Regions from separate parts of the Gordonia sp. 11cp genome, predicted to be linked through region 2. Evidence: predicted binding sites of a transcription regulator. Region 2 holds the regulator's gene; each other region holds the start of a gene.
The links. Region 2 encodes LexA, which represses DNA repair genes until DNA is damaged. Its sites were predicted from a motif close to CGAACANNTGTTCG; they were not measured.
Positions count from the first base shown of each region.

Region 1 (3,414 bases), 2.1 Mb from region 2:
AGATCGAGACGGGAACGGCCACCCGCAGCGGGCTGTGGAGTCCCGCGCCGCTTCGGCACTGACGATTCGGCGGCGCCGACGACCGGTCGCCGTGGTGGTGGTCGGCCAGGCGAGCTGCTCTCCAGTCACCAGTGGTCGGCGAGTATGCGTGTGAGGGCTGCTTCGACCGGGGTCAGGGGTTGGGTGGTGAGGTGCTCCGGCGGTGCCGGTGGGTGGACGAGTTGTCGGTAGGCGAGTTCGAGGCGTCGGCCGCGGTCGCCGTGGCCGATGGCGTCGGGGCGCGACTGGTCTGGGCGCGCCTGTTCGCCGGGCCGGGGTGGTGGTCCGTGGATCTCGTCGCGCACGGTGTTCAGATGTTCTGCGAATCGCCGGGGTATGTCGGGCCGGCGGTTGAGGCGACCGGGGTTGGGTGGTGCGCCGGGTTCGGCGTTCAATCGCCAGACGCAGCGGCCTTCGTCGGGTCCGGACCGTGCGATCCGGGTGGTGTACTGGCCGGGCTGGTCACCGACCATGCGGTTGTGCCGTGGGCATGCGGGTGCGAGGTCGTCGATGTCGGTGAGACCGCCCTTGGCCCAGTCCTTGTGGGCGTGATGGAGTTCGACCTGGGTGGCGGGTTGATCGCACCCAGGTGCCGAGCACACCTCACCATCGGGGCGGGCGAAGGAGACGAGACGTTGTTCGCGGGTGGCCAGACGCTTGCCCCTACCGAAGTACAGCGGCACAGTGGTGGAGTTCTTGAAGATCGCCAACCACGGTTGAACGTCGGCGGCCATGGCGATGAGGTCGGGGATGGGCAGCAGGGTGCCGGTGGCGGTGGTGGCGAGTCCGGCTTCACGGACGAGGTCGCCGAGGTCGGCTTTGATGATCAGTCGCACGGGTAGTCCGCGGTGAGATCTCCCGAGCAGTCCGTCCTCGAGGACAGCCTTCAGTAGCGCGTTGAGCGCGTCGTGGTTGATCTGGGCCGGCGTGCGGTCGTCCCGGTCGGCTGCAGCGGCCAGTTGTTCGGGGTCGGCATCTTCGACCGAACCGGTCGGCGAATCTGGATCACCTGGGTTATTCATGCCGGGCTTGGCCCAGACGGCCAAGAGCATGGTGACGCGGGCGGCAAGTTCGGGGGTGAGGGTGCCGGTGAGTTTGGCGGTGCCGTCGGCGCGTTGGCGGTTGACCCACAGGTTGCGGCGTCGTTTGCGTTCGGTGTCGTCGGCCAGGGTGCCGTCGGGGTCGAGGTGGGCGAGGAGCCGTGCGCCGAGTTGGGTGATGTCGGCGGGGGTGTGGGCTTCGGCGATCTCGGCCATCTGTCGTTCGGCAGCGACTTTCACATCGTGGTCGGTGCCATGTGGGATCTGGTCGAGGACGTCGATGACGGCTCGGACGTGGGCGGTGCCGACCCGGCCGTCGGCCAACGCCTCGGCGAGGGTGGGGTGTTCGGGTGGCAGTGCTTCGCCGGTGTGGGTGAGGTGGGTGGCGGTCGCCTCACGCTGGTTGTTGCGGCGCATCGGGTCCGACACCCTCAGTCGGTGGGTGATGAACGCGGTGATGGAGCGGTATCCGGTGCGATGGGGTAGGTCGCGGTCGGCGATGGTGACCATCTGCCGGTCACCGGCGTAGGTGAGGCGGGCGATCGCTTTCTCGGTGTCGGCGGCGACGTCGACGAGTTCGGTATCCGAACACGCGCTCAGGTCGACGGTCTGTAGTTCACCGATCAGCCGGTGCAGTTCGGCGAGGAGTTCGGGCGCCCGCGACGTGGGCAGCGAACCGTCGATGTGCGTGGTGTCGGCCATGACGGTCACCCCCGAGAACCGTAGCTGCGAATGTACGTTCGACTGTACACGAAAGACGGGCAGTCGGCAGCTCGAAATATGCTGTCCAACAACTCTTTTCCTCCCTAGAGCGACCACTCTCGATTGTCGGTGGTTGCTGGTACCCTCCGCCTGCGGCCAAGAATCTGAGCGGTCCTGCGGTGCGGGACCCTTCGTGGCTCGTCGCTATCGCTCCTCGCACCTCACGGAGCAGGAGCACCGCCTGCGTTCCTCAGCCCAGGGAGCAGAGGGCCACCGCCCGCGCTCCTCAGCCCAGGGAGCAGAGGGCCACCGCCTGCGCTCCTCACCTCAAGGACCAGAGGGCCACCGCCCGCGCTCCTCAGCCCAGGGAGCAGAGGGCCACCGCCTGCGCTCCTCACCTCAAGGACCAGAGGGCCACCGCCCGCGCTCCTCAGCCCAGGGAGCAGAGGGCCACCGCCTGCGCTCCTCACCTCAAGGAGCAGAGGGGGCCACCGCCTGCGCTCCTCAGCTCAGGGAGCAGTGGTGCCGACGGTCACGCACCTTGTCGAGCAGGGCTGCGGGGTGGGCCCTAGGTGGCCCGGGGCACGTCGCTTACGATGAGGCACCGTGCCTGTGACAGCCCCGACCTCGCCAGAGGATCCCGCAGAAACGTCGTCGTCGGGGCCATCGACCAGGATCTCCGCGGGCACCGCCCGGTGGATCGCGACAGTGGCCGGGATCGCGGGCATCGTGTTGTGCGCCCTCACCCCACTACTGCCGGTCAAGGCCGTCGACGCCGGTTTCGCGTGGCCGGCCGGACAGGAGCTGGGTGCGGAGAGTTCGTCGGTGATGGCGCCACTCATCGCGCAGACCCCGCAGACCCTCGAGGCCCGCATCCCGTGCGCGACGCTGGCGTCCGCGGACGACGGCGTGGTCCTCGCGACGATGCCGACCAACGCGCCGAAGTCGAAGTCGTCGTCGTTGTGGGTCACCGCCACCGACGCCGCGATCACCGTGACCTTCCGGAACAGCCTCGCCGCCACCGCCGCACGCGCCGACCTGGACCGATGCCGGGAATTGCGCATCTTCTCCGCACCCACCGGTCCGGGCGCCCAGTTCGTCGGGCTCGGCGAGTCGACGACACTGCCGCCCGACCGCCGTCCGCAGGTCGACGGCATATTCAGCAACCTGAGCCCCGAGCAGGCACGCGCCGCCGCTGCCGACGGCCTGCGCGTGCAGGTGGACATCGACAACCGATACGAGTCGTCCCCGTCGATCCTCAAGATCGTCGTGACGGTGCTCGCCGTGCTGTCGGTTCTCGTCGCCGTCGTCGCACTCGGACTGCTCGACCGCATCGGCGGGTACCACCGGCGGATCGGCGCACGGACCCGGTCCTGGTGGCATTCGCTGAATCCCCGGGCCACCGACCTGATCGTCACCGCGATCCTGCTGGTCTGGAGCGTCCTCGGGGCCGGCTCGCCCGACGACGGTTACATCCTCAACATGGGCCGGACCGCCGACGGCTTCGGCTACCTCGCCAACTACTACCGCTTCTACGGCATCCCCGAGGCGCCCTTCGACTGGTACTACAGCTTCCTCGCGGTGTGGTCGTCGGTCTCGCCGTCGGTGCTGTGGATGCACATCCCGCAACTCG
Region 1 covers NZ_CM173437.1:2,020,032-2,023,445, reverse strand. The annotation lists gene AC3B6C_RS08890 (arabinosyltransferase domain-containing protein) at 1-62, shown strand, start outside; gene AC3B6C_RS08885 (HNH endonuclease signature motif containing protein) at 126-1,781, opposite strand; gene AC3B6C_RS08880 (arabinosyltransferase domain-containing protein) at 2,388-3,414, shown strand, end outside.
Region 1: the regulator LexA is predicted to act here: its motif matches at 1,809-1,822, upstream of AC3B6C_RS08885 (HNH endonuclease signature motif containing protein).

Region 2 (3,414 bases):
GGAGAACCTGCCGCGCTACCTCGAAGGTGCGCAGGCACGTCTGGAGGCGCTGCCCGGGTCGGCATCGCGCGACCAGGCCGGTGTGGCGGTCATCGATCGAGTCGTCGAACGGTGGGCCCAACGACTCGAACAGGTGCCGGAACACCGACGGGCGATCGTCGACGACGAAGCGCAGTGGCTTGTCGAGGAACTACGCGTGGGATTGTTCGCCCAGCGTCTCGGTACCGCGTTTCCCGTCTCGGAGAAACGGGTCCTACGAGCTCTGGACCGGCTCGGCTGAGACGGTGTCGGCCCGCCCGCCGGACGCCGACTTCAGGTCGTCGATCTCGCGCTGGAAATCCTCCACCGAGTCGAACGACCGGTACACCGAGGCGAACCGCAGGTACGCCACTTCGTCGAGATCGCGGAGCGGACCCAGGATCGCCAGACCGACCTCGTTGCTGGGGATCTCGGCCGATCCGCTGGCGCGCACGGTGTCCTCCACCTGCTGGGCGAGCTGGGCGAGTGCGTCCTCGGCGACGTGTCGGCCCTGACAGGCGCGTCGGACACCGCGCATCACCTTCTCGCGACTGAACGGCTCGGTCACACCGTTGCGTTTGACCACGGCGAGCACGGCGCTCTCCACGGTCGAGAAACGGCGGCCGCACTCCACGCACGAGCGGCGGCGTCGGATGGCCTGCCCTTCGTCTGCGACACGCGAGTCGATGACCTTGGTGTCGTCGTTCTTGCAGAAGGGGCAGCGCATCGTGTCCTCACGCAGGTCGCGGGACGCTGGAACGCACCGAATCCGTGCGCCCCGCCGCTTCTCGGCCGGCCCCTGTGACATCGAGGATACCGCCCGGCCTCAGCGGTACCGGGGGGTGAGCAGGGGCTGGCCCACCTGCAGCGCACTCGTGGGCAGATCGTTCATCGCGACGATCTCGTCGATCACGATCTCGCGCGGCATCTCCGGCGCCACCCGGCCGGCGATCGTGCTCAGGGAGTCCCCCGCGCGCACGTGGACGACCTCCGCACTCACGGCGGCAGGGGTCATCGAGTCCGAGTAGTTCTGGCCGACGACGCCGAACACCCACACGACGAACGCCAGCCCGACGCCGGCGAGGACCGCCACCGCGGTGCGGCGACGGCGACGGAACACCGCGGCATCCGGCGCGAGAGGGCCCCGGCCCCTGGACCCCACCGCCGAGCCGCAGCTCGTGGCGCCGACACGCGGGGTCAGCGGTGACCCGCCCGCCGGACGGTTGCCTGCCGGCCGGTTGTCGACCGGGCGGCGACCGTCGGACAGCGGGGCACGGGTCCGGACGCGATCGGCGCGATCGGTACGCGCCCGAACGGTGTCGGGACGGTCGGTACGGACGGGAGCGACGAGAGTGTCGGTGCGCATGGTGCCCTCCGAGTGTTCGGTGCGAGATCCTCTGGGTGAGATCTTCTGGTGTGGTGTGTGGTGCTGTCGGTGTTCGAACTTCGATCAGGTGTTCGATGCACTGATGTTCGAATTTGTAGCACGGCGCACCGACAAAGTCTCGCGACACATCGAACAAATGTTTGAGGTGAGGGTCGCACTCCGCTAGGCTCGGACCCGGCTGAACATCCCCACCGGACATCCCACGGGCCATCTACCTGCACGTTCCGAAGACGAGAGGAACCGAACATGAGTGACACCGGCGACAGGCGCGGCCGAGCGCGGGGAGTCGACGACGAGGCCCCGATCGACGTCGCCGCCGCCGAGGCCTCACTCACCCCGCGACAGCTCGGGGTCCTGGAGGTGATCCGCCGCTCGGTTCGCGAGCGCGGTTATCCGCCCAGCATCCGCGAGATCGGCGACGAGGTCGGGCTCGCCTCGACATCGTCGGTTGCCCACCAGCTGCGAACGTTGGAACGCAAGGGCCTGCTCAAGCGAGATGCGAACCGACCCCGCGCGGTCAACATCGCCCCGAGCGAGCCGCCGTCGCCGGAGACCCCCTCGACCGGCCAGCTACCGGAGCCGACCTTCGTGCCGGTCCTCGGTCGTATCGCGGCCGGTGGTCCGATCCTGGCCGAGGAGGCGGTCGAGGACGTGTTCCCGCTTCCTCGCGAGCTGGTCGGCGAAGGCTCGCTGTTCCTGCTGCGCGTCGTGGGCGAATCGATGATCGACGCGGCCATCTGTGACGGCGACTGGGTGGTGGTCCGGCAGCAGAACGTCGCCGACAACGGCGACATCGTCGCGGCGATGATCGACGGCGAGGCCACGGTGAAGACCTTCAAGCGTCAGGGCGCCAACGTGTGGCTGATGCCGCACAACGAACTGTTCGATCCCATCCCGGGCAACGACGCCGTGATCCTCGGCAAGGTCGTCACCGTGATGCGGCGAATCTGACCTCTCCGCCGACCGAACGGTCGAGCACTGCCGCGGCCGCTTCGCGCGCCGCGGCAGGATCGGATGTGGCCAGCGCGGCGTCGGCGGCAGCGCGGCAGTCCTGTGTGGTCACCGCACCGAGCCTGGCCCCCACCGCCGCGGCCGCGGCGGGCGCACTGGACAGCGAGGTCACCCCGAGACCCACGAGGACGCAGGCGAGATTCGGATCGGCGGCCGCCTCACCGCAGACCCCGACCGGCTTTCCCTGTCGGACACCCGCGGCGGCAACACCCGCGATCAGGCTGAGCACGGCGGGTTGCCACGGGTCGGTCAGCCCGGCGAGATCGGCCGACATCCGATCGGCCGCCATCGTGTACTGCGTCAGATCGTTGGTACCGATGGACACGAAGTCCACCTCCGCGAGCACGGCCTCGGCGAGGATCGCCGCCGCGGGCACCTCGATCATGACCCCCGCGACCAGACCCCGACCCCGGACCTCCGCGGCGAACACCCGCGCCTCCGCCGGCGAGGCGATCATCGGCGCCATGACCCACGGCGCGACCTTCGAGCCGACGGCGGCCAGCGCGATCGCGTCGAGCTGATGTGCGCGGATCTCGGGATGCGCCAGGGCGATTCGATCCCCACGGACCCCCAGCGCCGGATTGGACTCGTCGGGATGCGTCACGAAGCGGAGCGGTTTGTCCGAGCCGGCGTCGAGGGTGCGGATCACCACCTTCCGCCCGTCGAAAGCACCGAGGACCTCACGGTAGATCCCGGCCTGCTCGTCCACCGACGGTTCGTCCGCGCGTTCGAGGAAGGCGAGTTCGGTGCGGAAGAGTCCGACACCCTCGACGGGGTGTCCGGCCGCGGCCCGTGCCGACGATCCGTCGGCGACATTGGCGAGCACTGACACACCCACGCCGTCGGCGGTGCGCCCCGGACCCGTCCAGCCGGCGACGACCTCGGCGCGTCGCCGGTCCTCCTCGACGCGTGCCCGGGCCGTGTCCGCGTCGGGCTCGACCTCGATACGGCCGGTCGTTCCGTCGACGAGAACGGTTGTGCCGGAATCGATCTCGGCC
Region 2 covers NZ_CM173437.1:4,091,972-4,095,385, reverse strand. The annotation lists gene hrpA (ATP-dependent RNA helicase HrpA) at 1-280, shown strand, start outside; gene nrdR (transcriptional regulator NrdR) at 254-745, opposite strand; gene AC3B6C_RS18350 (LysM peptidoglycan-binding domain-containing protein) at 845-1,384, opposite strand; gene lexA (transcriptional repressor LexA) at 1,652-2,356, shown strand; gene AC3B6C_RS18340 (phosphoenolpyruvate--protein phosphotransferase) at 2,334-3,414, opposite strand, start outside.

Region 3 (3,414 bases), 1.2 Mb from region 2:
CCAAGCTGGCCGAGAACTACGGCGCCGCCTACGACGAGATCATGCGCGCCAAGCCGTCGGCAGCCAAGGGCCGCTACATCAAGAAGGTCACCGTCTCGACCACCACGGGCCCGGGCATCCCGGTCGACCCGGCGGTCGCCCGCAACTTCGCGGAGGCACCGCAGGCCTGATCTCGCATCAGGCGCACTGACACCCACGAGGGGCCCGGCATTCCGATGCCGGGCCCCTCGTGTTGTGTCTGCGTGGTCCGCTCGCCGCGTTGGGTGGCACTCACGCGTGGTCGGCGAGTATGCGTGTGAGGGCTGCTTCGACTGGGGTCAGGGGTTGGGTGGTGAGGTGCTCCGGCGGTGCCGGTGGGTGGACGAGTTGTCGGTAGGCGAGTTCGAGGCGTCGGCCGCGGTCGCCGTGGCCGATGGCGTCGGGGCGCGACTGGTCTGGGCGCGCCTGTTCGCCGGGCCGGGTGGTCGGTCCGTGAATCTCGTCGCGCACGGTGTTCAGATGTTCTGCGAACCGCCGAGGTATGTCGGGCCGGCGGTTGAGGCGACCGGGGTTGGGTGGCGCGCCGGGTTCGGCGTTCAATCGCCAGACGCAGCGGCCTTCGTCGGGTCCGGACCGTTCGATCCGGGTGGTGTACTGGCCGGGGTTCGTGCCGACCATGCGGTTGTGCCGCGGGCAGGCCGGGGCGAGGTCGTCGATGTCGGTGAGACCGCCTTTGGCCCAATCCTTGTCGGCGTGATGGAGTTCCACCTGCGTGGCGGGTTGATCGCACCCAGGTGCCGAGCACACTTCGCCGTCGGGACGGGCGAAGGAGACGAAGCGTTGTTCGCGGGTGGCCAGACGCTTGCCCCTACCGAAGTACAGCGGCACAGTGGTGGAGTTCTTGAAGATCGCGAGCCAGGGTTGGACCTCACCGGCCATGGCGATCAGGTCGGGGATGGGCAGCAGGGTGCCGGTGGCGGTGGTGGCGAGTCCGGCTTCACGGACGAGGTCGCCGAGGTCGGCTTTGATGATCAGTTGCACGGGTAGTCCGCGGTGAGATCTCCCGAGCAGTCCGTCCTCGAGGACAGCCTTCAGTAGCGCGTTGAGCGCGTCGTGGTTGATCTGGGCCGGCGTGCGGTCGTCTCGGTCGGCTGCGGCGGCCAGTTGTTCGGGGTCGGCGTCCTCGACCGAACCGGTCGGCGAATCTGGATCACCTGGGTTATTCATGCCGGGCTTGGCCCAGACGGCCAAGAGCATGGTGACGCGGGCGGCAAGTTCGGGGGTGAGGGTGCCGGTGAGTTTGGCGGTGCCGTCGGCGCGTTGGCGGTTGACCCACAGGTTGCGGCGTCGTTTGCGTTCGGTGTCGTCGGCCAGGGTGCCGTCGGGGTCGAGGTGGGCGAGGAGCCGTGCGCCGAGTTGGGTGATGTCGGCGGGGGTGTGGGCTTCGGCGATCTCGGCCATCTGTCGTTCGGCAGCGACTTTCACATCGTGGTCGGTGCCATGTGGGATCTGGTCGAGGACATCGATGACGGCCCGGACGTGGGCGGTGCCGACCCGGCCGTCGGCCAACGCCTCGGCGAGGGTGGGGTGTTCGGGTGGCAGTGCTTCGCCGGTGTGGGTGAGGTGGGTGGCGGTCGCCTCACGCTGGTTGTTGCGGCGCATCGGGTCCGACACCCTCAGTCGGTGGGTGATGAACGCGGTGATGGAGCGGTATCCGGTGCGATGGGGTAAGTCGCGGTCGGCGATGGTGACCATCTGCCGGTCACCGGCGTAGGTGAGGCGGGCGATCGCTTTCTCGGTGCCGGCGGCGACGTCGACGAGTTCGGTATCCGAACACGCGCTCAGGTCGACGGTCTGTAGTTCACCGATCAGCCGGTGCAGTTCGGCGAGGAGTTCGGGCGCCCGCGACGTGGGCAGCGAACCGTCGATGTGCGTGGTGTCGGCCATGACGGTCACCCCCGAGAACCGTAGCTGCGAATGTACGTTCGAGTGTACACCGAAGTGGACGTACGGTGAGGCCAAAATCTCTGTTGTGCAAAGCTATTGAGCGACGGCGATCTGTCGGTGGCTTATGATAGGGCCGCTGACGAGGCCCGTGTCCACGAAGGCTGCGTGGTCCACGGGGCCGCAAGCCCGACGTCGGCCTCACTCCAGCCAGTTGTTGCCCCCGAGGTCCAGTTGCGCGACGTCGAGGGTCGGGGTGATCCCGGATTCCGGTGCGAGACCGTGGTTCTCGAGGACGTTGCGCATGATCTCGGCGGCGTCGATGTTGAGCGGGCTCGACACCCACATCGCGTACGGCAGGTTCACGAATCGGTTCTCGCGCACCGCCTTGAGGTTTCGGCTCGCCGGGTTCGACCGGAGCGCGGCGATCTTCTCGTCGACCGACTGGCCGGGATAGTCGACGAACACGATGACGTCGGGGTCGGCGGTGGTGAGGCGTTCCCAGCTGACGGCGGTCCAGGTGTCCTGGATGTCCTCCGTCGCGTTGCGGGCGCCGGCGGCGTCGAGAATGCCCTGCGGGCCGCCGTAGGACCCCGAGGAGAAGATGGTGTCGGACACGCTGTCGAAGACGAAGACCGTGGGCTTGTCGGCCGGTTGCGGAGCGGCGCGGAGCTTTTCGAGGCGATCGGACACTTCGTCGGCCGCAGCGGCGCCCTGATCCGGGTTGCCGGTGATGGTGCCGATGTTGCGCAGATCGGTGTCGAGCGCGACCCACGGGTCCATGGTGCCGCGCTGCGCCTCACCCTCGACCTGCCGGCATGCCTCGGACAGCTGGTAGACGTCGATGCCGTGGGAGGCGAGGATCTCCGGCGTGATCCCGCGGGATTCGCTCATGCCGTAGTTGTATCCGGCGTAGAGAACCTGGGGTTCGGCCGCGACGATGTTCTCGAGAGTGGGTCGTTCGGCCGCGACCTCGTTGAGCGTGTCCACCTGAGGTCCGTACTCGAGCCGCAGGACGTCTTTGTCGCGGGCGAGCGCACTGACCGCCACCATGCTGTCCCGGGCGCCCGCGGCCAGTGCGATCGCGATCATGCCGCCGTCGTTGACGAACAGTCGATCGAGGGGCTGGGGGAATGCGACGTCGGTTCCGCAATTGGTCACGGTCACAGTGCTTTCCGGCGCGGCGGTGCTGTCGGTTCCGCAGGCGGTGACAGCCCCCAGGGTCAACGCGGCGACCAGGACGCCTGCGGTCGGGTGGATTCGGAAGGAACGTGTACTCAAGGGTTTTCCTCTCACGGGGTGACTTTCGTCAGAGCTCGGGGGACAGGCGGGTTCGGGGCACAGATGAGGTCGGGGTGTCGAGCAGCAGGTGCGGTAAGCCCGTCGACGGGTGCGTGACGACAGTCCCGGACACCTCGAAGACGTTGGCCAGCAGATCCGGCGTCAAGACCTCGACAGGTCGGCCGTGGGCGACCACACCACCATCGGAAA
Region 3 covers NZ_CM173437.1:2,867,697-2,871,110, forward strand. The annotation lists gene rplA (50S ribosomal protein L1) at 1-170, shown strand, start outside; gene AC3B6C_RS12830 (HNH endonuclease signature motif containing protein) at 271-1,926, opposite strand; gene AC3B6C_RS12835 (ABC transporter substrate-binding protein) at 2,125-3,150, opposite strand; gene AC3B6C_RS12840 (ABC transporter ATP-binding protein) at 3,233-3,414, opposite strand, start outside.
Region 3: the regulator LexA is predicted to act here: its motif matches at 1,954-1,967, upstream of AC3B6C_RS12830 (HNH endonuclease signature motif containing protein).